2 regions of the Arthrobacter sp. MDT2-3 genome follow, and region 1 is predicted to be linked to the other one. Evidence: predicted binding sites of a transcription regulator. Region 1 holds the regulator's gene; the other holds the start of a gene.
The links. Region 1 encodes HrcA, which represses chaperone genes, less so after heat shock. Its sites were predicted from a motif close to TTNGCACTCGNNNNNNNCGAGTGCNAA; they were not measured.
Positions count from the first base shown of each region.

Region 2: groES (co-chaperone GroES) is a predicted target of HrcA. The motif match lies at 9,004-9,030, and genes of this name have one in related genera.

Region 1 is NZ_JBNHFS010000005.1:280,850-290,824, forward strand. Features, by position in the region: gene AC5RUQ_RS16370 (PhoH family protein) at 1-987, opposite strand, end outside; gene AC5RUQ_RS16375 (GerMN domain-containing protein) at 1,346-2,305, shown strand; gene AC5RUQ_RS16380 (16S rRNA (uracil(1498)-N(3))-methyltransferase) at 2,324-3,106, opposite strand; gene dnaJ (molecular chaperone DnaJ) at 3,109-4,236, opposite strand; gene hrcA (heat-inducible transcriptional repressor HrcA) at 4,316-5,329, opposite strand; gene AC5RUQ_RS16395 (DUF3097 domain-containing protein) at 5,506-6,360, shown strand; gene AC5RUQ_RS16400 (DUF4870 domain-containing protein) at 6,528-6,947, shown strand; gene AC5RUQ_RS16405 (2'-5' RNA ligase family protein) at 7,005-7,508, shown strand; gene hemW (radical SAM family heme chaperone HemW) at 7,509-8,738, opposite strand; gene lepA (translation elongation factor 4) at 8,775-9,975, opposite strand, start outside.
Region 2 is NZ_JBNHFS010000002.1:441,063-455,138, forward strand. Features, by position in the region: gene AC5RUQ_RS07640 (ABC transporter ATP-binding protein) at 1-226, opposite strand, end outside; gene guaB (IMP dehydrogenase) at 311-1,822, opposite strand; gene AC5RUQ_RS07650 (acyltransferase family protein) at 2,053-4,131, opposite strand; gene AC5RUQ_RS07655 (ATP-dependent DNA ligase) at 4,266-5,789, opposite strand; gene AC5RUQ_RS07660 (dihydrofolate reductase family protein) at 5,876-6,478, shown strand; gene groL (chaperonin GroEL) at 6,863-8,473, opposite strand; gene groES (co-chaperone GroES) at 8,551-8,847, opposite strand; gene AC5RUQ_RS07675 (DMT family transporter) at 9,072-10,007, shown strand; gene AC5RUQ_RS07680 (hypothetical protein) at 9,932-10,309, opposite strand; gene AC5RUQ_RS07685 (THUMP-like domain-containing protein) at 10,363-11,595, shown strand; gene AC5RUQ_RS07690 (shikimate 5-dehydrogenase) at 11,601-12,431, opposite strand; gene AC5RUQ_RS07695 (glycoside hydrolase family 3 N-terminal domain-containing protein) at 12,521-13,966, opposite strand.

The DNA.
Region 1 (9,975 bases):
GCGGTGCCGCACCACGTCTGCTGCGTCCAGGACGGAAAAGTTCACACCATCAATGCCCTGCAGAATCTCTTCCACGATCCGCAGCCCGGACCGGGTACCGAAGGGCAGGTCCACCTGGGTGACATCGCCCGTAACTACCATTTTGGATCCGAAGCCAAGCCTCGTGAGGAACATCTTCATCTGCTCGGGCGTGGTGTTCTGCGCCTCGTCCAGGATGATGAAGGCGTCATTGAGCGTGCGGCCGCGCATGTAGGCCAGCGGCGCCACTTCGATGGTCCCCGCCGCCATGAGCCGCGGAATGGATTCAGGGTCCATCATGTCGTGCAGGGCATCATAAAGCGGACGGAGGTACGGATCGATCTTGTCGCTCAAGGTCCCGGGAAGGAAACCAAGCCGCTCCCCCGCCTCGACGGCCGGGCGGGTCAGGATGATCCGGCTGACTTCTTTTTGCTGCAGGGCCTGCACTGCTTTGGCCATGGCCAGGTAGGTCTTGCCCGTTCCCGCGGGCCCGATGCCGAAGATCACCGTGTTGACGTCGATGGCGTCTACGTAGTTCTTCTGGTTCAGGGTTTTGGGACGGATGGTTTTGCCACGGCTGGACAGGATGTCGTGGGTCAGGACATCCACGGGATTCTGCATCGACTGCGAGCGGAGGAGGGCCACGAGCTGCTGCAATACAGCCGGGCTGATGACCGTGCCGCGGGCAACGAGTCCGCGGACCTCATGGAGGAGCCGCATAATCCGCGGCACATCAGCCGCCGGTCCGCTGATGGAAAGCTCATTGCCGCGGACGTGGAAGTTCACGTCAGGAAACTGTTCCTCGATGAACCGCAACGCTTCATCATGGCTGCCCAGCGATTGAACCATCTGGTCCGAGTTGTCGAAAAGGACTACTTCGGTCCGGACGCCGGGGAGTGTATGGGGAAACTCCCCCGCTGCGCCCTCGCCTGTGACGAGCCTGCGCTTTCCGTTAGCTGATTCAGTCATGGTGCTGGCCCGCAGGCCTGTGATCCCCTCGATGTCGAAACAATAGCTGTTGGCTGATTTGCGGCGGCTGGTGCCGTTGCTTCCAGCGGTACCTTCCATCCTACGCCAGCAGGCACACCAGACCCCATACAGCAATGGGGCGCCGGGACGGCTCCCACCCGGCACAAGACGTGTTTCGCGTCATTAGGTATCAACTTCATATCGGCCTCATATCGTTCCAGTTGCAGTTGGACCGCGCAGCGCATCCCGGCGCTTCTGCTCCCCGGGGCTGTGTAATGCTGGAAATCCAGCGTGGTGCTGGAGTATCAAAGCCGACCGGGGATCGGCTACCCGACCAGGAAAGGACAGGGCAATCAAGTTGCCGGAAACCGCAGCGCCCCGCCGGGCCCGAGGTGCCTTTAGCGGCGCCCGTTCAGCGGTCCTTGCCGGTCTCCTGGTCACGGTCCCTGTCCTGGCAGGCTGCATCGCAGCGCCGGAGCCCTCCCCCACCGGCACACTGTCCTCCAGCACTCCCGCCCCGGGAATTACCTCCGGTGCCCCGTCCACGAGTGCACCCCTGGAGACTACCCAGTCCTCCAACAAGGCCCCCGTCTACTGGATTGGGCGCAGCAACAGCGATGTCTTCCTCTACCGGGAGTTCCGGGACGTTCCGGAGCAGGAGAATCCCGTGACCCGCGCCCTGCGCGCCATGATGTCCGAAAAGCCCCTGGACCCGGACTTCTTCACGCCGTGGCAGAACCCCAAGCAGCTGGCCACGTCCATTTCCGGCAAGGACGTCATCACCGTGGACGTGTCGGAAGATGCCTTCAACAGCAATCTTGACGCCGACATGGCGGCCCGGGCCATCCAGCAGCTTGTCTACACGGCTACCGCGGCTGCTGCGAGCTCAGGGCTGATTGATTCCGGGCAGCAGATCCGTGTCCGGATCCTCGTGGACGGACACACCGACTACGTCGCTTTTGACCATGTGCAGCTGGGGTCACTCATGGCCCGTACCGCCGGGCTGGTGGCTCCGGTCTGGATCATCGACCCGCAGGAAAACGTGGAAGTGGCCGACGGCAGCGTCAAGATCACCGGACGAAGCACCCTGCCCGGCGGCAAGCTGCGCTGGCAGATCCTACGGTCCGGAGACAACGGAGACAAAACCCCTTTCCTGACGGGAGAAACAACGGCGGCTGCGGATCCCGCGCAGGCCGGGGTGTTCACCTTGGCCCTGACGCTGCCTGAGGGTGACTTCGAACTTCGGGTTGCCCAAACTTCGAACGCGGACGGCCAAGTGGACGGAACCGAGGACACCCGGAGCTTTCAGGTCCGCTAGCCCCGCCCGCCGGGCGGCTCAAACTATGGGAGCCGCCCAGCGGCCCAGGACGTCGCTGGCAAGAACGACGGCGGCAGGACCGGCCGTTGATGAGCGCAGCACGTGGTGTCCCAACAGGGCGGTGACGGCACCCCGGCCGCAAAGCCTTGTCACTTCACGCTGGCTGATCCCTCCCTCGGGTCCTACGATCAGCAGCACTTCGCGCACGCCGTCAGCGGCCCCGGGCGGGAGCCAGGATTCCAGGACGGACCGCAGGGGCCGCACCGCGTTCTCGTGCAGGATAACGGCGAGGTCGGCCGCCTCCACCGCGGAGGCCAGGCCGGCGGTGTCGACGGCGGCACGCACTTCAGGGATCCAGGCACGACGGGCCTGTTTGGCGGCGGCAGTGACAACGGATTGCCATTTTGCGTGGGCCTTGGCGGCCCGGTCACCTTTCCAGCGTACGATGGACCGCTCTGACTGCCACGGGATAACAGCGTCGATGCCCAGTTCAGTGGCCGTCTCAACGGCCAGCTCATCCCGGTCGCCCTTGGCCAGGGCCTGGACCAGCACCAGCCTGGTGCCCGGCCGGTCCTCAACAACCACCGAGGTGCATTCCACTTCGAGCCCGGAGGAGGAAGCGGCGGTAACCTTGCCGCTCATGCGGGTACCGGCGCCGTCAACGATGTCCACGGCTTCGCCCGGAGCGAGCCGCTTGACCGTAACCGCATGCCGGGCCTCGGGTCCTTCCAGGACGAAGACACCTTCCGGCACCATCCCGTCCAGGGACCCGGCCGCAGTGAAAAAGACGGGGTTGCTCACCGCTACAGGTTACCGAGCCGGTCCCGGAGCTTGGCGAACATGCCACCGCTGGCAGCAAGCTTGCCATCCGTAATCTGCTCGCCGCGAAGCTTGGCCAGCTGGCGCAGCAGGTCCTCCTGCGCCGGATCGAGCTTCGCCGGCGTCTCGACCTGGAGGTGAACCTTCAGGTCACCACGGCCGTAGCCGCGCAGGTGGGTGACACCAAGGCCGCGCAGCGTGATGATCTCTCCGGACTGCGTGCCGGCCTTCACGTCGATCTCCTGCGGCCCATCGAACGTTTCGAGGGTCACGTCGGTTCCCAGGGCAGCTGCCGTCATGGGGATGTTCAGGGTGGCGTGGAGGTCGTCGCCTTCGCGGACGTAGGTGGCATCGTTGTTGACGCGGATTTCCACGTAGAGGTCACCGGTGGGGCCACCGGCGGGACCGGCCTCGCCCTGCCCGGACAGCTGGATGCGCGTGCCGGTGGCGACGCCGGCGGGGACCTTGATGGTCAGGGAACGGCGGCTGCGGATCCGGCCCTGCCCGCTGCATTCGTTGCAGGGGTCCTTGATAACGGTTCCGAAGCCTTCGCAGGTACCGCAGGGCGCGGCGGTCATGACCTGGCCGAGGATGGAACGCACGGCCCTCTGGACCTGGCCGCTGCCACCGCAGATGTCGCAGCGCTCCGGATGGGTTCCGGGACGGCAGCACGAGCCATCACAGGTGGGACAGACCACTGCCGTATCCACTTCGAGCTTCTTGTTGACCCCGAACACCGCGTCGCGGAGTTCGATCCGGACGCTGATGAGCGCGTCCTGCCCGCGCCTGACCCGTGACGCGGGGCCGGTGGTGCCGCCGGCGCCGAAGAATGTGTCGAAGATGTCCTGGAAAGCAAAGCCCTGGCCGGCATACGCTCCCCCGCCGAACCCGTTGTCCGTGCCGTTCTCGTTGCCGGTGGTGTCGTAGACCCGCCGCTTTTGGGGGTCCGAGAGAACTTCGTAGGCGTGGGTCACTGCCTTGAAGCGGTCCGCAACATCCTCACCGGGGTTAACGTCCGGGTGAAGGGTCCGGGCCAGCTTGCGGTAGGCCTTCTTGATCTCTTCTCCGGTGGCATCCGGTGAGACTCCAAGGACTTCGTAGTGGCTGCTCAAAGTTCGTATCTCTTCCTTGTTGTTTTTGCCTGCAGTCTTACTGCATCACTGCTGGGCGCTTTTGGGCGCCGTCATACGGTCAGGGCCCCAAAATCCGTGACAGGTAACGGGCGACAGCCCTAACGGCTGCCATGGTGGTGGGATAGTCCATCCTGGTAGGACCCAGCACGCCAATCTTGGCGACGCTGTCCGGGCCGTAGCCCGTGGCCACAACAGATGCTTCCGCCAGGCCGTCATAGGGGTTTTCACGGCCGATGCTCACGGCTACGCCGCGGTGATCCTGCGCCATCTCGCTCAGCAGGCGCAGCATCACCACCTGTTCCTCAAGCGCCTCCAGCACAGGCCCGATGCTGAGCGGGAAGTCAACGTTGGAACGGGCGAGGTTGGCCGTGCCGGCCATCACCATACGGTCTTCGCGGCTGCTGTGGGCCAGGCCCTCCAGTCCGTGCGCCAGCGCCTGGGCTGCCTGCCGCTGTCCCGGGGCGACACCGGACACCACTGCGGGCAGGGAGTGCCCCAGTTGGGCCAAGGGGGTCCCGGCGAGGGAGCCAAGGAACCTGGCGCGCAACGCAGCGAGGGCTTCATCCGCCAGGTCCTGCCCGACGTCGATAACGCGCTGTTCCACCTTTCCGGTGTTGGCGATCAGCACCACCAGCACCTTCCGCGGTGCCAGGAGAACGAATTCGATGTGTCGGATCAGTGCTCGGTTAAGGTGCGGATACTGGACAACCGCCACCTGGTTAGTCAGTTGGGACAACAGCCGGACGGTCCGTTCCAGGACGTCGTCGAGGTCATCCGAGCCCTCAAGGAGGGACTGGATAGCCCGCCGCTCCGCCTGGGACAGGGGCTTCACAGCGGAAATCTGGTCGACGAAGAGCCGGTAGCCCTTGTCTGTGGGGATGCGGCCGGCGCTGGTGTGGGGCGCCGTAATCAGCCCTTCGTCCTCAAGCGCGGCCATGTCATTGCGGATGGTGGCGCTGGAGACACCAAGATGGTGCCGCTCCACCAAAGCCTTGGACCCGACGGGCTCGCGGGAGTGGACGTAGTCCTCCACGATGGCCCGCAGTACTTCCAGTTTGCGTGGCTCGCTCACTCTCCACCTCCATCCAGGGTTCAGGGCAGGCGTTCCGCCCGCACCGTGACGCTACAGCGGTTAGCACTCGACATGCCCAAGTGCTAACAGTCTATTATGACTCACCCCGTTGTTAGCATTGGTACCGCTCCGGGCGAAATTCCCGGCCGTGATCTAGCGCGAGGCGGAGTGATTCGATGCATTACCAGAACTGGGGAGCCCAGGACCTTTCCGCGCCCGCCAAGACGCAATTGCCCGAAGTGCCCGTAGAACGGGGCATGGTGCTGGAGGACGTGCAGTCCGGCTGGGTTGGCGCAGTGACCCGGGTGGAGAAATCAGGCGGAATGCATGTGGTGGCACTGGAGGACCGCAACGGAAAGTCCCGCTCCTTCCGGCTGGGCTTCGGGTTCCTCCTGGAAGGCCAGGCGATCCGACTGATGCCGCCCGCTCCGCGGCCGACCGCAGGCACGGCGACAGCCGCCGGCAGGACGGCCTCGGGTTCTGTCCGCGTGGCAGGCCAGAGAGCCCAGGTTGCCAAGGCGAGCCGCATCTGGGTCGAAGGAAAGCACGACGCCGAACTCGTGGAGAAGGTGTGGGGAGATGACCTTCGGGTGGAGGGCATCGTCGTCGAGCCGCTGCACGGCATTGATGACCTCGCGGCCGCTGTGGCCGACTTCAAGCCGGGGCCCGGCAGGCGCCTGGGCGTGCTGGTGGACCACCTGGTGCCCGATTCGAAAGAGTCCCGCATTGCCGATGCCGTGATGGCATCTCCCGGTGCCGCGGGGAATGTGCTGATTGTGGGACACCCCTACGTTGACGTCTGGCAGGCCATCCGCCCGGCTGTCCTGGGGATCGAGAAGTGGCCCGTGGTGCCGCGCGGGCAGGACTGGAAAACAGGCATCCTTGCAGCCTTCGGCTGGCCCCACGAAACCAAAGAGGACATCGGTCTGGGGTGGCAGAAGCTGTTGGGCGCCGTCCGCAGCTACGCGGACCTGGAAGCGTCGCTGCTGGGAAGGGTGGAGGAAGTCATCGATTTCCTCACGGTTCCCTGAAGCCCCGTCAAACCTCATTGCCGCGCGCCTGTTCCTGCCCCGTGTTGGGACAGGCATCACCGCTGCACCCAGTATTCTTGATACTGCAGTGTCTGCGGATCGCAGCACCGGCAACAGTAGACATGGCATTCTTAGTCAGCACCATTGCACTTTCGAAGGAACAGACTGTGGCAGAAAACGCACGTGAGCACAGGGACAGCCAGGGCGGCCAGGGCCGTTCGGAGTACCACGGCGTTCCGGCAAATGCGCTGCCCCTGACGGCCAGCGAGGACCGGCAGTGGGCCACCCTGGCGCATTTCGGCGGCATTTTGGGTTGCGTTCCTTCCCTGCTGATCTACCTGATCTTCCGTGACCGGGGCCCGTTTACCGCCCAGGAGTCCAAGGAGGCGCTGAACTTCAGCCTGCCGCCCACCATCGCGGCAGTGGTTGCCAACATCCTTGTCTTCGTGCCGGTGGTCGGCAACATCTTTGCCGTCGTCGCAACACTGATCTGGATCGCCCTCACATGCTTCTCGGTGGCCGCCGGCATCCACGTCAACAAGGGCCAGCCGCACCGCTACCCGTACAACCTGCGCTGGATCAAGTAGCGCAGGCAGACTCCGCTCCCCTGCAAACCGTCCATCAGCGTCCGGCATGATGGGTGCATGCGCAGCGTCGAGTTGACCTTCGGGGAACCCACCGATTCTTCAATCAGGACGGATTGGGCCCGCCTTCTTGAAGCCGGCCTGCCGAGCCTGGCCACGCATACCTCACCGAGCAACAGGCCACACATCACCCTGGCGGCAGGCGACAACCTGGACCTCGGGTCCGCGGCGGAGGATCTGTGGAGCGGCCTGCCGATTGACGTCCGGTTTTCCGGTTTGGTGGTTTTTCCTGCCGGTTCCGGCAAGTACGTGCTGGCGCGCCTGGTGGTGCCGGCGGCGGGTTTGCTGCAGATGCACGCGCGGCTGCATCAGCGGTGCACGGAGGCTTTTGCCAATACCCTGCCGGATGCGTGGACACCGCATGTCACCCTCGCGCGCCGGATTCCAGGCCACCTGCTCGGAACCGCCATAAATGTCCTGGGCGTGCTGACGCAGGGAGAGTGCACCGGAGCCCGTCTCTGGGACAGCCCCACCAGGACCACCACCACCCTCGGCGGCGAATAATCAGGCTGGGAGTACGCGGCGGACCACCGCATCCGCCAGCAGCCTGCCTTTGAGGGTGAGGACAAGCCGTCCCCGGAAGGCTTGGGCAGGCTCCACCAGGCCGTCGGCAATCAGGCCTGCGACCTCGTGCCGGCCGTCAGCACCAAGGGAAGAAACCTCAAGACCGGACTGCAGGCGCGCTTCGAGCATCACCCGCTCCACGTTCCGGGTTTCCAGGTCCAGCGTCTCCCTGCCGGCAGCCGGCGAAAGGCCCTGCGCTAAACGGCCGGCATAGGCAGTGGGGTGTTTGACGTTCCACCAACGGACCCCGCCCACATGTGAATGCGCGCCCGGCCCGATTCCCCACCAGTCATCGCCGCGCCAGTAGGCGAGGTTGTGGCGGCAGGCCTGGTCCGGCGTGCGGGCCCAGTTGCTGACCTCGTACCAGCCGAGGCCGGCTTCGGTGATCAGCTGGTCGGCGAGTTCATACTTGTCGGCGTGGTCGTCGTCGTCAATTCCGGGGACTTCACCCCGGCGGATCTGAGCGGCGAGCTTGGTACCGTCCTCCACGATCAGCGCGTAGGCGCTGATGTGGTCAGGTTCGTAGGACAAGGCGGTCTCCAGCGAGTATCGCCAGTCTGCGAGGGACTCCCCCGGTGTCCCGAAGATCAGGTCGAGGCTGACTGCGAGGCCGGCCTCGCGTGCCCATTGCACCACCTGCGGAACCCGGCTGGGCGTGTGCGTGCGGTCAAGTACCTTGAGCACATGCGGAACGGCAGACTGCATGCCGAAGGAGATCCGGGTGAACCCTGCGTCCTTCAAGGTGGCAAGGGATTCGGGCGTGACCGAATCGGGGTTCGCCTCCGTGGTGACTTCAGCACCGTCTTCGATGCCCCACTGGTCGATGGCCCGCCGGAGAATCAGGGCAAGGTCGTCTGCGGGAAGCAATGTAGGCGTGCCCCCGCCGAAAAACACGGTGCTCAGCCTGCGCGGGGGAAGGCCGGAGTCCGTGAGGACCTTGGCCGCTATCGACACCTCTGAAGCGGCCGTGCCGGCGTAGGCGTCCTGGGAGGCGCCGCCGCCGAGCTCCGTGGCAGTGTAGGTGTTGAAATCACAGTAGCCGCAGCGCACTGCACAAAACGGGATGTGGACGTACAGCCCAAACGCCCGGTCCGCCGAACCGTCCACTGCCTGGGCGGGCAGCAGACCGTCCGACGGCGCCGGGTCGCCGAGGGGAAGGGTGCTAGGCATCGCAGGGGCCTCCGGTGTTGCCGGACGCTGTGTTCACTACTTCTTGGCCTTGTCCTTGGACTCGTCTGTGGTGAGGGCGGCGATGAACGCTTCCTGGGGGACCTCAACCCGGCCCACCATCTTCATGCGCTTCTTGCCTTCCTTCTGCTTTTCCAGCAGTTTGCGCTTACGCGAGATGTCACCGCCGTAGCACTTGGCCAGCACGTCCTTGCGGATGGCGCGGATGCTTTCGCGGGCGATGATCCGGGAGCCGATAGCCGCCTGGATGGGCACCTCGAACTGCTGGCGGGGGATGAGCTCGCGCAGCTTGGTGGTCATCATGACGCCGTAGGCGTAGGCCTTGTCACGGTGGGTGATGGCGGAGAAGGCATCCACCTGCTCACCCTGGAGCATGATGTCCACCTTCACCAGGTCGGCCACCTGGTCGCCGTCGGCCTTCCAGTCCAGGGAACCGTAGCCGCGGGTCTTGGACTTGAGGATGTCGAAGAAGTCGAACACGATCTCGGCCAGCGGCAGTCGGTAGCGGATTTCCACCCTGTCCTCGGACAGGTAGTCCATGCCGCCCATAACGCCGCGCCGGCTCTGGCACAGTTCCATGATGGCGCCGACAAATTCGTTCGGGGCCAGGATGGTGGCGGACACCATTGGCTCGCGGACCTCGGAGATCTTGCCGGAGGGGTATTCGCTGGGGTTGGTCACGTGGACCACCTTCTTGTCCTCCAGCGTCACCTCGTATTCGACGTTGGGCGCCGTGGAGATCAGGTCCAGGTTGTATTCACGTTCCAGCCGCTCGCGGGTGATTTCCAGGTGGAGCAGACCCAGGAAGCCAACGCGGAAGCCGAAGCCAAGCGCTGCGGAGGTCTCCGGCTCGTAGACCAATGCGGCATCGTTGAGCATCAGCTTCTCCAGGGCATCGCGGAGCACCGGGTAGTCCGTTCCGTCCAAGGGATACAGGCCGGAGAAGACCATCGGCTTTGCATCGGCGTAGCCGGGGAGCGAATCGGCGGCCGGCTTGGCGAGGTTTGTCACGGTGTCGCCAACCTTGGACAGGCGGACGTCCTTTACGCCGGTGATGAGGTAGCCCACTTCGCCGACGCCCAATCCCTTGGACGGGGTGGGCTCCGGGGAGCTCACCCCGATCTCGAGGAGTTCATGGGTGGCCCGGGTGGACATCATCTGGATGCGTTCGCGGGGGTGCAGCATGCCGTCCACCACACGAACGTAGGTGACCACGCCG
Region 2 (14,076 bases), on a different contig from region 1:
ACGCGGCAGCCAGCGCGGTGGTGGTGAGCGCAGCGAAGTAGGTGGTGACCAGCGGCAGAACGGCCGAAATCAGCGAGCCGAGCACTTTCATGACCACCGCGCCCGGGGAGGCGCGGAAGCTCACCCGGAGGACCTGGGCTACAGCGCGTGCGTAGGGCCGGAGGGCCAGGCGGCGCTGGGGTTCCCTCTTAGGGCTCAGTTCAACCGGGTGGCTTGGTGCGGGCATGGATTCAGCCTAGTACCGGGCACAAACGCCGGCAGGCCATGGAGCGCGAACTCCATGGCCTGCCGGCTGTGGTGTGGACCGGTGTCAGCGGGAACCGTAGTTCGGCGCCTCGACGGTCATCTGGATGTCGTGCGGGTGCGATTCCTTCAGCCCTGCCGGGGTGATCCGGACAAACTTGCCGCGGGCCTTCAGCTCGGGGATGGTGGGGGCACCGGTGTAGAACATGGTCTGGCGCAGGCCGCCCACCAACTGGTAGGCCACGGAAGCCAGCGGACCGCGGTAGGCAACACGGCCTTCGATGCCCTCGGGGATGAGCTTGTCGTCACCCGAGACGTCGGCCTGGAAGTAGCGGTCCTTGGAGTAGGACGTGTTCTTGCCCCGGGACTGCATGGCACCCAAGGAGCCCATGCCGCGGTAGGACTTGAACTGCTTGCCGTTGACGAATATCAGCTCGCCCGGTGATTCGTCGCAGCCCGCCAGGAGGGAGCCGAGCATGACCGTATCGGCACCGGCCACGAGCGCCTTGCCGATGTCGCCGGAGTACTGCAGGCCGCCGTCGGCGATCAGCGGAACCCCGGCAGGGATAGCTGCCTTCGCGGACTCGTAGATGGCGGTGATCTGCGGAACGCCCACACCGGCCACCACACGGGTGGTGCAGATGGAGCCAGGTCCCACACCCACCTTGATGCCGTCGGCTCCGGCCTCGATCAGGGCCTGGGCGCCTTCGCGCGTGGCGGCCTGGCCGCCGATGATGTCAACGTGCGCCGCCACGGGATCGGACTTGAGGCGGCGGATCATGTCCAGCACACCCTGCGAGTGTCCGTTCGCGGTGTCCACGAACAGGGCGTCAACGCCGGCGTCAACCAGTGCCATTGCGCGCTCCCAGCCGTCCCCGAAGAAGCCGATGGCTGCACCCACCCGGAGGCGGCCTTCGTCGTCCTTCGTGGCCAGCGGGTACTGCTCTGCCTTGGTGAAGTCCTTGGTGGTGATCAGGCCCTTCAGCCGGCCCTGCTCATCCACCAGCGGCAGCTTTTCGATCTTGTTGGTGGCCAGCTTGTGCGAGGCTTCCTCGCGGCTGATGCCAACGTGACCGGTGACCAGGGGCATCTTGGTCATGACGTCGCTGACCAGCCGCAGCGGGAAGTCGGATTCGGGCACAAAGCGGGTGTCGCGGTTGGTGACGATGCCCAGCAGGCGGTTGTCCTCGTCCACTACCGGCAGGCCGGACACGCGGTACTGGGCGCAGAGGTCATCCAGCTCGCGCAGGGTTGCCTCGGGCCGGATGGTCAGCGGGTTGGTGATCATGCCGGACTCGCTGCGCTTGACGCGGTCCACCTGGTCCGCCTGGTCGGCGATGGACAGGTTGCGGTGCACCACGCCCAGGCCGCCCTGGCGGGCCATGGCGATGGCCATCCGGGACTCCGTCACGGTGTCCATGGCTGCGGACAGCAAGGGGGTCTGCACAGTGATGCGCTTGGAGATCCGGGAGGAGGTATCCGCTTCGGAAGGGATGACCTCGGTGTGGCCCGGCAGGAGCAGGACGTCGTCATATGTCAGGCCGATGAAGCCAAAGGGGTTGTGTTCGGGCTCGGTCATGAATGCGCCTCTTACCATGGTTGCTGTGCGGGTAGGGGTTGCAGCCGATGACCAGCCCGTCATTACGGGACTGGCCTGTGCAGAAGATCGGGACCACCGCTGCGTGCGGCGCCCCGGGTTCAGAAAGTGTTGAGTAAATATTAGAACCTCGGCGCCGATCCCCCTATTCCATGCCGGCAATGTGAGCAACCACACCAACGGCAGCCCCACAGCGGGATGCTGTAGAGCCGTCAGTTCCAGCCGGTCGCGGCCAGGAGCCGTTGTTCGAACATGGGGATCATGGTTTCCACGTAGGTCCGGGTGAGGTGGTTGTCGTCCTTGTAGACGTACACATTTCCCACCACGCCCGGGCAGATGCCGCGGGCACAGATGAAGTCGCTCAGATCCATAAGGTGCAGCCCCTCAACCTGGCCCGAGTAGTTTTCGAGCGGAGAGGGGTCCACCAGTGATTCTTCTAGGGACACGCTGCATTCCGGGGCGTCCGGGCCGTTGCGCTGGATGCACTCGGGCATGTTGAACGTAAAGCGGGGGTTGTCCCGGATGCCGATAATCTCGATCCCGGCGTCAGCAAACGGCCGGACGCCCTCCAGGTAACCCGGGACTTCGGTTTCGAACGGGGCTTCCTCATGGGTCAGTGACGCCACCGTGAACACTGCGTCGGGCTTGTGTTCCAGGACGTAGGCGGCGCTGGCCTGGTTGTAGGCATTGCATTCCGCGTTCCTTTCCACCGACTCGGCGCCAAAGCGGCACGCCGGCATCAGCAGCGTCACCAGTTCCCAGCCCCGCGCTGCGGCAATGGGCGCCAGCGCACCCAGGTACTGCTGGGAGTGGGAGTCGCCAAGGACCACAATGCGTTTGGTGACCTCCCCTTCCGGAACCTCCTGCCGGCATCCTTCGAGGATGGGGTCGCTGGTGGCATTGGCTCCGGTGCAGGGGGCATGGATGCCGGCCCAGTCGTTGTCCAGCGCGGCCGGCCCCGGAATGATCTTGGCGTCAGGATCGGGCACCGGGGCGTGCTCCGGGTTCAGGGCCGCCGCCCCGGGCGTGAGCTCGCGCGGCTGGGCCGCCGTCGCGCTTTCCTCTGCGGTGAGCGTGGTCTGCCAGACGGCCACGGGACCGGCGAGGATGGCCCCACAGGCAACAATGACGACGGCGGTGCGCCAGGCCCGGCGTTTGGGCCAGTGCCAGTCGCGGAGCGGCTTTTCAACGAACCGGGTGGTCAGGACAGCGAGGACGACCGATGCGCCGACGATGCCCAGTCCCTGGGCCAGGTTGGGTGCGTCCACGCCGGTGGCGGCGAGCGCAAGAACCAGGACGGGCCAGTGCCAGAGGTACAGTGCATAGGAGTTATCCCCCAGCGCCACCATGGGTTTGCTGCCCAGGAACGTGTCCACACCGTAACGGCTGCCGGATTGTCCCGCAACGATGATCGCAGCCGCGGCGAGGGTGGGCCACAGCGCGACGTACCCGGGGAAGGACCGGTCCACGGTCAGCAGCAGGCCGCAGGAGACCATGGCCGCCAGCCCCGCCCAGCCCAGTATGACCCGCAGGGCCCGGGCAGGCTTGAGGTAGGGCAGCGCAAGTGCCAGGAGTGACCCCAGTGCGAACTCCCAGAGCCGGGCCCTGGTGTCAAAGTAGGCGTACGCCTGGTTGGTGGCAGTCTGCTCCACGGAATAGGCCAGCGAAAAGGCGAAGACCGTGCCGAAAACCAGCGCCAGCAGCCCCCGGTAGTTCGCCCTGTTAAGTGCCGGGACGCGGCGCGCCAGCGCCAGCAGCGCCGCGGTGCCGGCGAAGATCAGCGGCCACAGGATGAACACCTGGCCCTGGATGGACAGCGACCAGAAGTGCTGGAGCGGGCTGGCGCCGGCATGGTCCTGGGCGTAGTAGTCCACAGCGGTATCAGCGAGCAGCCAGTTCTGGTTGTACAGCAGCGACGCCCAGGCCTGGTCCAGCACCTGTGGCCAGCGGCTCTGCGGCAGGATCAGCCACGTCCCGGCGAGGATACCGAGAATGACCACAACGGCGGCCGGCAGCAGCCGTTTGAACAGGTGCAGCCAATGTCCCAGGAGCCCGAAGGGGCGCCCTGATTCCGCTTTCCGGACAAAGGAAAGCGTGAGCAGGAAAGCCGAAATCAGCAGGAAAATGTCCACCCCGCCGGACACCCGGCCCAGCCAGACGTGGTACGCAACCACCATCAGGACGGCGAGGGCCCGGAGCCCTTGGACCTCCGGCCGGAACGTTGGTTTCCGGCTCTTGGCATCGGCTCCGGAAGGCGGTCCGGCTGCAACCGCTGTTCTCGCTACTGACACAAAAAATACCTCACAGGCGCTAGGCAAAACATCAATTCTACCCAACTGGGGTATTTGACGTCGCAGCACCTCGCGGACCCATCCTTGGCCGTAACTTCGGCGCAGTCGGGCGCGCCCGGGGGCTCCTTTTCCAGCTAGGAACGCAGCAGCGCCCGCAGTGTCTGGATGGTGTCGGCTTCGGCAGCCGTCTTGTCGTCGCGGTAGCGCTTGACGCGTGCGAACCGCAGGGCTATTCCGCCGGGATAGCGCGAAGAAGACTGCACGCCGTCGATCGCGATCTCCACCACGGTGACGGGTTCCACCCAGAAGGTGCCCGCCGTTCGCCGCACCTCGAGCTCCTGGAAGCGCCCGGTTTGCCATTGCAGCAGGGCGTCGGTGAGGCCCTTGAAGGTCTTGCCCACCATGACGTAACCGCCGGGTTCGCCGAACTCGCCGGTGGGGTCGAGGGCTCCCAGGTGCAGGTTCGACAGCAACCCGGTGCGCCGTCCTGACCCCCATTCGCACGCGAGCACCACCAGGTCGTACGTGAGCACCGGCTTCACCTTGACCCAGTTGGAACCCCGACGGCCCGCCGCGTAGGCCGATCCAACCGCCTTCACAACGATGCCCTCATGGCCTGCGGCCAGCGCATCCCGGGCCACTTTCTCAGCTACGGCCGCATCCGCCGTGATCTCCCCGGGAATCCGATACCCGGGAGCGATGCGCTCGAGCACTTCGATGCGGGTCATCAGCGGCTCGTCGAGCAGGTCCCGCCCGTCGACGTGCAGCACGTCAAAGAACCACGGATGCAGCAAGGTGTCGCGCGCGGCGTCCGCCCCGAACCGTGACATGGTCTCCTGGAACGGCCGCGGGCCGCCGTCCTCGTTGAGGGCCAGGGTCTCGCCGTCGAGGATCACATCCCGCACGGGCAGGCGGCGCACCACCTCGACCACCTCGGGCAGCCGGTGGGTTACCTCGGCCAAGGTACGCGTAAAGATCCGCACATCGTCGCCGAGGCGATGCACCTGGATGCGCGCGCCGTCGAGCTTGTATTCCACCGATGCCTCCCCCGTGACTTCCAGCGCGGCACCGGCGCTGGCCGCGGTTGAGGCGAGCATGGGTTGCACGGGGCGGCCGACTACCAGGCCGACGGCGGCGAGTTGGGCCGCCGTGCCCGTCATAGCCAGCAGTGCGGTTTCGCCGAGATCACCGGAGAGCATGGCCGCGCGGCGTACGGCGTCGACGGGCCGGTCGGCGGCGCGGGCGATGGCATCGGTGAGGACGCCCTCGAGTGCACCGGTACGCAGTTCGCCGAGCAGCACGCCGGCGATGAAGGCCTGCTCGCGCTCGGTGGCGGCCGCCGTCAGCGTCCGGAGGGTCGCGGCGCGCTCGGCGGCAGATCCAGCGCCTGAGGTGACGAGCAGCCGGTCCAGCGCAGCGTCGAGGTCGGCGACGGTCAGGCTCGGTTCAGCGGCCGGCTCCCCCATGGCCGCTGACATGCCGCGCCAACCGACCCCTACCCGTCCCTGCCGCGGCCTGGCGGTCAGCAGGCCGACCGCCGTGGCGATGTCAGCGGGCTCGAGCCTGCGCAGCAGATCTGCGAGTGCATCGACCTTGGCGAGCCGGGAGCGCGTGGACGCCACGGCATCCGTAGTTCTCACAAGCTCATCGAGCAGCATGGCACCAGTGTGCCACGCCGGCCGATGCCGGGTAGGGATGCCGGGCGATGCTGGACACTGCCGGAGGGCAGTTCCAGACTGGACGCATGGGAATAATCGTCGCGAACCTGTTCCTGACCCTTGACGGCGTTTACCAGGGACCGGGCGGCCGCGAAGAGGACACCGCGGGCGGCTTCGACCTGGGCGGCTGGCAGATGCCGGTATCCGACGACGAGGCTGAGGCTGCCATCGAGGCCGAGATCAGCCTCATCGATGCCCTGCTTCTCGGCCGGAAGACCTACGACATCTTCGCCAGCTACTGGCCGCACCAGTCCGGCGACATCGGCGGCACGCTCAACCGGGTGCCGAAGTTCGTTGTTTCCAGCACCCTGACCGCTCCGGCCTGGGCGGGCACGACAGTCCTGCCGGACGCCACCGCCGCGGGCCGGCTCCGTGAGGAGTACAACCAGGTGCACATGTTCGGCAGCGGCGTCCTCATCCGTTCACTGCTCGCTGCAGACGTTTTGGACCGCCTCCACCTCTGGCTTTACCCCGTCACGCTCGGGCAGGGCAAGCGCCTGTTCGACGCCGGGACCATCCCCGCCTCGTTCCGCCTCGCGGAGCCGGCCCGCAGCTTCCCGAAAGGGGCGGTGTCGCTGGTGTACGAGCGCGCCGGTGAGGTTAAGACGCAGGACATGGCGGACATGTGATGGGAAAGGCCCGGGCGGGCGGGTGGACGAACTGGTCTTGTCCACGGCGCCGGTGATACTTGGCGCCGGCCGTTTTCCATCCAACGCCCCATCAGCTCCGGCCGTTTTCCATCCAACGCCCCATCAGCTCCTGCCGTTTTCCATCCAACGCCCCATCAGCTCCTGCGGCTTTTGGCTCATCGCTCCATCACTAACTGATGAAGTCCGACGGCGGTGCTCCCGCAGGCATATGCTTTCGGCGCCTTGGGTTCACCCAAAGGTGATGGAGGGTTGCCCGATTTGCTGCGGGACGTGATGGAGCGTCTGACGGCACCAAAAAACCGGCCCAGCGATGCCGGACCGGTTTTTTGTGACTATAGGGCTGGGCCCACGTCCCTGTGGGGACTAGTGGCTGTGGCCTGCGTGCTCGTCTTCCTCGGCAGGCTTCTCCACAACAAGGGTCTCGGTGGTGAGAACCAGTGCTGCGATGGAGGCTGCGTTGCGGAGGGCCGCACGGGTGACCTTGACGGGGTCGATGACGCCGGCGCCGATCAGGTCCTCGTACTCGCCCGTCTTGGCGTTGAAGCCGTTGTTGGTCTCGAGCTCGGCAACCTTGGCGGTGATGACGTAGCCGTCAAAGCCGGCGTTCTGGGCAATCCAGCGCAGCGGCTGGACCAGCGCGCGGCGGACAATGCCCACTGCAGCGGCGGCGTCGCCTTCGAGAGCCTTGACAGCCGGGTCCTCATCCAATGCCTTGAGGGCGTGGATCAGGGCGGAGCCACCACCGGCGACGATGCCTTCTTCGAGGGCAGCGCGTGTGGAGGAAACAGCGTCCTCGATGCGGTGCTTCTTTTCCTTCAGCTCAACCTCGGTGGCTGCGCCGACCTTGATGACGCCGATGCCGCCGGCCAGCTTGGCCAGGCGCTCCTGGAGCTTTTCGCGGTCCCAGTCGGAGTCGGTGCGGGTGAGCTCGGCACGGAGCTGGGCAACGCGTGCTGCCACGTCTTCTGCGGAACCGGCGCCGTCAACAATGGTGGTGTTGTCCTTGGTGACCGTGATGCGGCGGGCAGTACCCAGCACCTCAAGGCCAACCGTGTCCAGGCTCAGGCCCAGTTCCGGGGAGACAACCTGCGCACCGGTGAGGGTGGCGATGTCCTGCAGCATGGCCTTACGGCGGTCGCCGAAGCCCGGAGCCTTGACGGCAACAACGTTCAGGGTGCCGCGGATGCGGTTGACGATCAGCGTGGACAGGGCCTCGCCGTCGACGTCCTCAGCGATGATGAACAGCGGCTTGGAGCTCTGCAGCGCCTTTTCCAGCAGCGGCAGGAACTCCTGCACTGAGGAGATCTTGCCCTGGTTGATCAGGATGAGGGCGTCCTCGAGGACGGCTTCCTGGCGCTCTGCGTCGGTGACGAAGTACGGGGACAGGTAGCCCTTGTCGAACTGCATGCCCTCAGTGAGGACCAGTTCGGTCTGCGTGGTGGAGGACTCTTCGATGGTGATCACACCATCCTTGCCAACCTTGCCAAATGCCTCGGCGAGGAGCTCACCGATTTCTTCGCTCTGGGCGGAGATGGCTGCAACGCTGGCTACTTGGGTGCCTTCAACGGGGCGGGCGTTCTCCAGCAGGCGGGCGGCAACGGCTTCAACGGAAACCTCGATGCCGCGCTTGATCTGGCCGGGAGCGGCACCTGCCGCTACGTTGCGCAGGCCTTCCTTGACCAGGGCCTGGGCCAGAACCGTTGCCGTGGTGGTGCCGTCGCCGGCAACATCGTTGGTCTTGGTGGCGACTTCCTTAGCCAGCTGGGCGCCAAGGTTCTCGTACGGGTCGTCCAGCTCAACTTCGCGGGCGATGGTGACGCCGTCGTTCGTGATGGTGGGAGCGCCCCACTTCTTGTCCAGGACGACGTTGCGGCCGCGCGGGCCGAGCGTCACCTTGACGGTGTTGGCGAGCTTATCAATGCCGGCTTCAAGAGACCGGCGGGCAGCGTCGTTAAACGCAAGCTGCTTTGCCATGGTTTTGTCCTTTCAAGACAGAACCCCGCGCAGCTGACCAGCAGAACGCATGACCAGCGGCACGGGGATCCGGGGAGTTACTTTACGACGATCGCCAGGACGTCGCGGGCGGACAGTACGAGGTACTCGGTGCCGCTGTGCTTGACTTCGGTTCCGCCGTACTTGGAGTAGATAACAACGTCGCCCTCGGCAACGTCGAGCGGGACGCGGTTGCCGTTGTCGTCAAAGCGGCCGGGGCCTACTGCAACAACTTCGCCTTCCTGGGGCTTCTCCTGCGCGGAGTCCGGGATAACCAGGCCGGAAGCCGTGGTCTGCTCGGCTTCGAGCGGGCGGACAACAATACGATCCTCAAGAGGCTTAATAGAGACCGACACTCGGACCTCTCCTTTTCGTCAGCAAATTCGTGGACTGGAAAGCTTTCCGCCCTGGCTGGCATACCGTCGTCGCGGTGCCGGCAGCAGCCTGGCTGGCAGCTCTTCATGTGTTAGCACCCTCCTAGGGAGAGTGCTAATGAAGACTCTATGTAAGGGTTAGCACTCGGTCAAGGCGAGTGCCAGCGTTTCGTCATCCGCGAACCCTCCACATGTAGATTTGAGCGGTGCGAGCTGCCGTATACCTGATCCTTGCCAACCTTTTCTGGGCCGGCAATTTTGTCGTCGGCCAGGCTGCCATGAAGACCATGGAGCCACTCCAGCTGACGTTCTGGCGATGGGTACTGGCCGCAGTGCCGCTGCTGGTGCTGGCCCACGCCGTGGAGCGGCCCGACTGGCGCGCTGTCCTGCGCCGCTGGCCGGTCCTGCTGCTCCTGAGTTCCCTGGGCATGAGCGGCTACACCCTGTTGCTGTACAGCGCCCTGCAGCACACGTCTGCCCTGAACGCCTCCCTGGTGACCGCCGCGAACCCGGCACTGATCATGGTGCTGGCCGTGGTCCTCCTCCGGGACAGGCCGCGCCCGCTGAGCTGGATGGGGATCGGCCTGGGCCTGCTGGGCGTCCTGCTGGTGCTCACCGGCGGCGAACTGCAGCGCCTGCTGACGTTTTCCATCAACAAGGGCGAGCTGCTGATCCTTGGGGCCATCACCGTCTGGGGCCTGTATACGATCATCGCCCGCAGGCTGAGCATCCCCGCCATCACCTCCACAGCGGTGCAGGTGGCGATGGCGGCCGTGGTCCTGAGCCCGCTCGCCCTCGTGGCCGGCGCCGGCCTGCCGGGCACCCCTTCTGAGGGCTGGTCCCTAGCGTTCATTGCACTGTTTCCCTCGCTGGGCTCCTACCTGCTGTGGAACCTTGCCCTCAAGCGGACCACCGCGGCCAACGCCGGCAACTATTTGAACCTCATCGCGGTGTTCACCGCCATCATCACGGTGGCCCTGGGCCAGCCCGTCACTGTGGCGCAGGTGCTCGGCGGCGTCCTGGTCATCTCCGGGGTGCTGCTCACCAGCGCAGGCGGAAAGGCGCCTCAGCGTCCCAGGTCGTCGAAGTCGACGTCATCCCCGCCCTCACCCTCACCGGCCGACGAGTTCCGCCCCCGGTAAAGCACCACCGCCGCCCCTGCAGCCGTCAGCAGGGCAGCAACCAGGACGGCGATGCTGCCGGCACGGGCGCCGTCGTAAAGCCCCCGGATGTCCCGCGCTTCCTGGGTGTCACCGGCGATGTCGTCACCACCCACAGAGTAGACAGTGGCATTGAACGTATCGAGGAAAAAGATCACCACCAGGAGCCCGATGCACACCACCGTCACCAGGGATCCGGCAATCAGTGCCGGACGGGCGAATCTGGCGGGGCCCCTGTCCCTGGCTGGTTCTCCGGACTGCTGGGGGCCTGCGCTCTCTTCCATGCTTTCAACACTATCCGCATCCCGCCGGACCCTCCTCCACTAGGCTGGAATGCATGTCTCAAGCTCCCCATGACCAGATCGCGCCGCTCCTGACCCCCGAGGGATGGGACCTTTTGGCGTCTTTGGGGCCCTACCAGGAGGACACGTCGTTCGAACTCAACTCGGCCCTGCGCAAGGCCGGGCACTCCCCCGCAATGGTCTCCGCCGTCCTGACCCAGTCCAGGCTCCGGACCAGGGCCGAAGCCAAGTTCGGTGAGTTTTCCCGGAGCATGCTGTTCACCCAGGCCGGCCTGGAGCAGGCAACCAGGCTCAACGTGGCCGCCCGGCACGCCCAGCGGTTCGCGGAGGCGGGCATCAAGCACGTGGCGGACCTGGGCTGCGGCCTTGCCGCCGACTCGCTGGCGCTGGCTTCGATGGACATCACCGTGACCGCGGTGGAAATGGACGAGACCACCGCCGCCTGCGCCACGGTGAACCTCATCCCCTTCCCCAACGCCACCGTTGTCCATGCAGATGCCACCGCCGTTCCGCTGGACGGGATCGACGGCGTCTGGCTGGATCCTGCGCGGCGGGTCACCTCCACCTCCGGAACCAAGCGCATCTGGGACCCGGAAGCCTTTTCGCCGCCGCTGTCCTTTGTTCAGTCCCTGGCGGCATCCGGCCGCGCGGTCGGCGTCAAAATGGGGCCGGGGATGCCGCATGATTCCGTGCCGGCAGACTGCGAGGCCCAGTGGGTTTCAGTGTCCGGGGATGTCACCGAAGTGGCCCTGTGGTTCAACGCCGTCCGGCGGTCCGGAGTCCGCAGGGCAGCGCTGGTCCTGGGTAGCGAAGGTGCGGCCGAGCTGACCAGCGGCGAGGATTTCGGCGCAGGACCCGCAGCCCAGGTGGGACCGGTGGAAGGCTACCTGTACGAGCCGGACGGTGCGGTGATCCGCGCGGGGCTGGTGGCCGACGTCGCGCTGCAGCTGGGCGGGCACCTGGTGGATGAACACATCGCCTACGTCTGCGCACCGCAGCTGGTGGACACCCCCTTCGCGCGGGCCTACAAAGTGCTGGACGTCATGCCGTACAACGTCAAGGTGCTCAAGGCCTGGGTGAAGGCGGAGGGCATCGGAGTGCTGGACATCAAGAAGCGCGGCACCGCCGTGACCCCGGAGGAACTCCGCAAGCAGCTGCTACCCGGCGGCAAAAACGCAGGCAGCAGGAAGGGCGGCAACAAAACAGCCACCCTGGTCCTGACCCGCGTCGGGGAGGACCGGGTGGCCATCGTGGTGGAGCCGGCCTAAGAGCGCTACTGGGCGCGCATGAACTCCTCCGCCGCACGGACCTGCTCTGCGGTGGGCCGAACGCCGGTGTAGAGCACAAACTGCTCCAGTGCCTGGATAGTGGCCACCTCTGCTCCGGTGATTACCGGCTTCCCGGCGGCCCGCGCCGCCTTGATCAGCGGGGTTTCGGCGGGCAGGGCAACCACGTCGAAAACAACCTGCGCGGCGTCAATGGTTTCCTGCGGGAAGGCCAGGCTGTCCACGTCAGGTCCCCCCGCCATACCCCCTGCCATACCAATAGGCGTCACGTTGATGATCAGGTCCGCCGTCCCGCCGTCGAGCGCCGGACGCCACTGGAAGCCGTACTGCTCTGCAAGCGCCCGCCCCGTGGTCTCGTTGCGGGCAAGGACCGTGACATTAGCGAACCCGGCGTCACGGAGCGCAGCGACGGTGGCCTTGGCCATGCCCCCCGCACCCTGGACCAAGACCGAGTAGCTAGTGGGCACGGAGTTGGAGGCCAACAGCTGTTCGATCGCCGTGTAGTCGGTGTTGTACGCCTTCAGATGGCCCTCGGTGTTCACGATCGTGTTGACGGAATCGATGGCCTTGGCGGAAGGGTCCATCTCATCCACGAGGGCAATCACGTCCTCCTTGTACGGCATGGAAATGGCGCACCCGCGGATGCCCAGCCCCCGGACTCCGGCGATTGCCTGCTCCAGGTTGGTGGGGGCAAACGCCTTGTAGATCCAGTTGAGCTCCAACTGTTCGTACAGGTGGTTGTGGAAGCGGGTCCCGTTGTTGCTGGGACGGGCGGAAAGTGAGATGCAGAGGGTCATGTCTTTATTCAGAATGGGCACCTGACCATTAAACCCACACTCCCCCAACTGGGTAGCGCCAACTGTCATTGTGAGCCGCCGAAACGACAGTTGACGCTACCTGTTCGGGATCAGGGGCAGCCGGTTCCCGCGGGATAGCTTCCGACGGCGGCGGGCAGCTTCCCGGGTGCCGGCGCCGTCCCGGCAAGGACGGCGGCGAGGGCGTCGAAGGCGCCCTGGCTGCGGCCATAGAGCGCGATCTTCACCGGCGCCGCGGAGTGCTGCAGCGGCCAGGGTGCGTCGAGGGCAACGGCGATGTCGCCGCCTGCCGGCCGTCCCCCGAACGGGATGAGGCTGACCAAGGGTCCGGAGCCGACGGCGAGCCCGTTTCGCGCTGCAGCATCTGCGAAACGTGCCCGGTCCGCCGGGCTGCCGCCTGTGACCCGGACGGCACCGGATGCAAGGGGTCCACCGCAGTGCCCGGAGAGCACGGTGACGGCGGCGGCGGATACCTTGGCGGCGAGCGCGGCCCCGCTGCCGGCCGGGGCGCCTGTTGGGGCGCCGGTGCCCGCTGCTGCCCGCGCTTGCCAAGTCATCATGGTCGCCACCCGCAGTGCCGCTTCGTCCAGGCGGGCGGGTGGCAGGCTGCCGGTGGTGACAGCATTAACAATCGCGGCATGGGCCTGCCCAACGTCGGCCGGCATCAGCAGCAGGTCGGCACCCGCGGCAAGGGCCATCACGGCGGCGGACCCGGCCGGGTACTGCTTGTGCACGGCTCCCATGTTCAGGGCGTCTGTCACCGCCACCCCCTTGAAGCCGAGTCCCCGCAACGCGGAGTACGTGGGTTGGGAGAGCGACGCCGGCACTCCGGGTGCCAGGGCGGGCACGGCGATGTGGCCGGTCATCACCATCGGCGCTCCAGCGGCGATGGCGGCCTGGAACGGTTTCCAGTCCCGGGCGGCCAGTTCCGCCACGGTGGCCGGCTGCGTGGGAAGGTTCAGGTGCGAATCAGTGGTCACGGACCCGTGCCCGGGGAAGTGCTTGACGGCGGGAAGGACGCCTGCCGCCAGCATTCCCTGTGTGAATGCCACTCCAAGGCTGGACGCCGCATCGGGGTTTCCGGACATGGACCGGGCACCGATGGTGGGGTCCGCCGGCCCGATGGTCACATCAGTGTCCGGGGCAAAATCGGTGTTGAAACCAAGCGGCACCAACTCTGCGGCCAACCCCTGGCCGGCCTCCTTGGCAAGGGGTACGCTGCCTGCGGCGCCGTAGCTCATCGGCGACGGCCACTCCGTCAGCGGCGCATTCAGGCGCGCCACTATCCCGCCCTCCTGGTCCACGCCGATCATCCCGGGCCAGGGCCTGCCGTCCGCCGTTGCCGCCTGTGCGAGCCGCTTGTTGATGGCGGCCATGGCCGGCAGGTCCACTTTGCCCTGCGGGTCCAGCGGCACGTTGTCGCCCATGATGATGGCCCCGGCGAGGTGCAGGCGTTCGATGACGGCGGCATGGGCGCCTGCATCAGTCCCGGTGAAGAACGGAAGGAGGACCTGCCCGGCCTTCTGTTCCGGCGACATTGCCGCGACGGCAGCGGCTGCGGCGTCCTGGTCCCGCTGCTGGGGGCCCCACCCCAGCGGCCGGGACCCGGGATCGGCAGTTACGGAAGGTGAGGGGGAGGCGGTGGCGG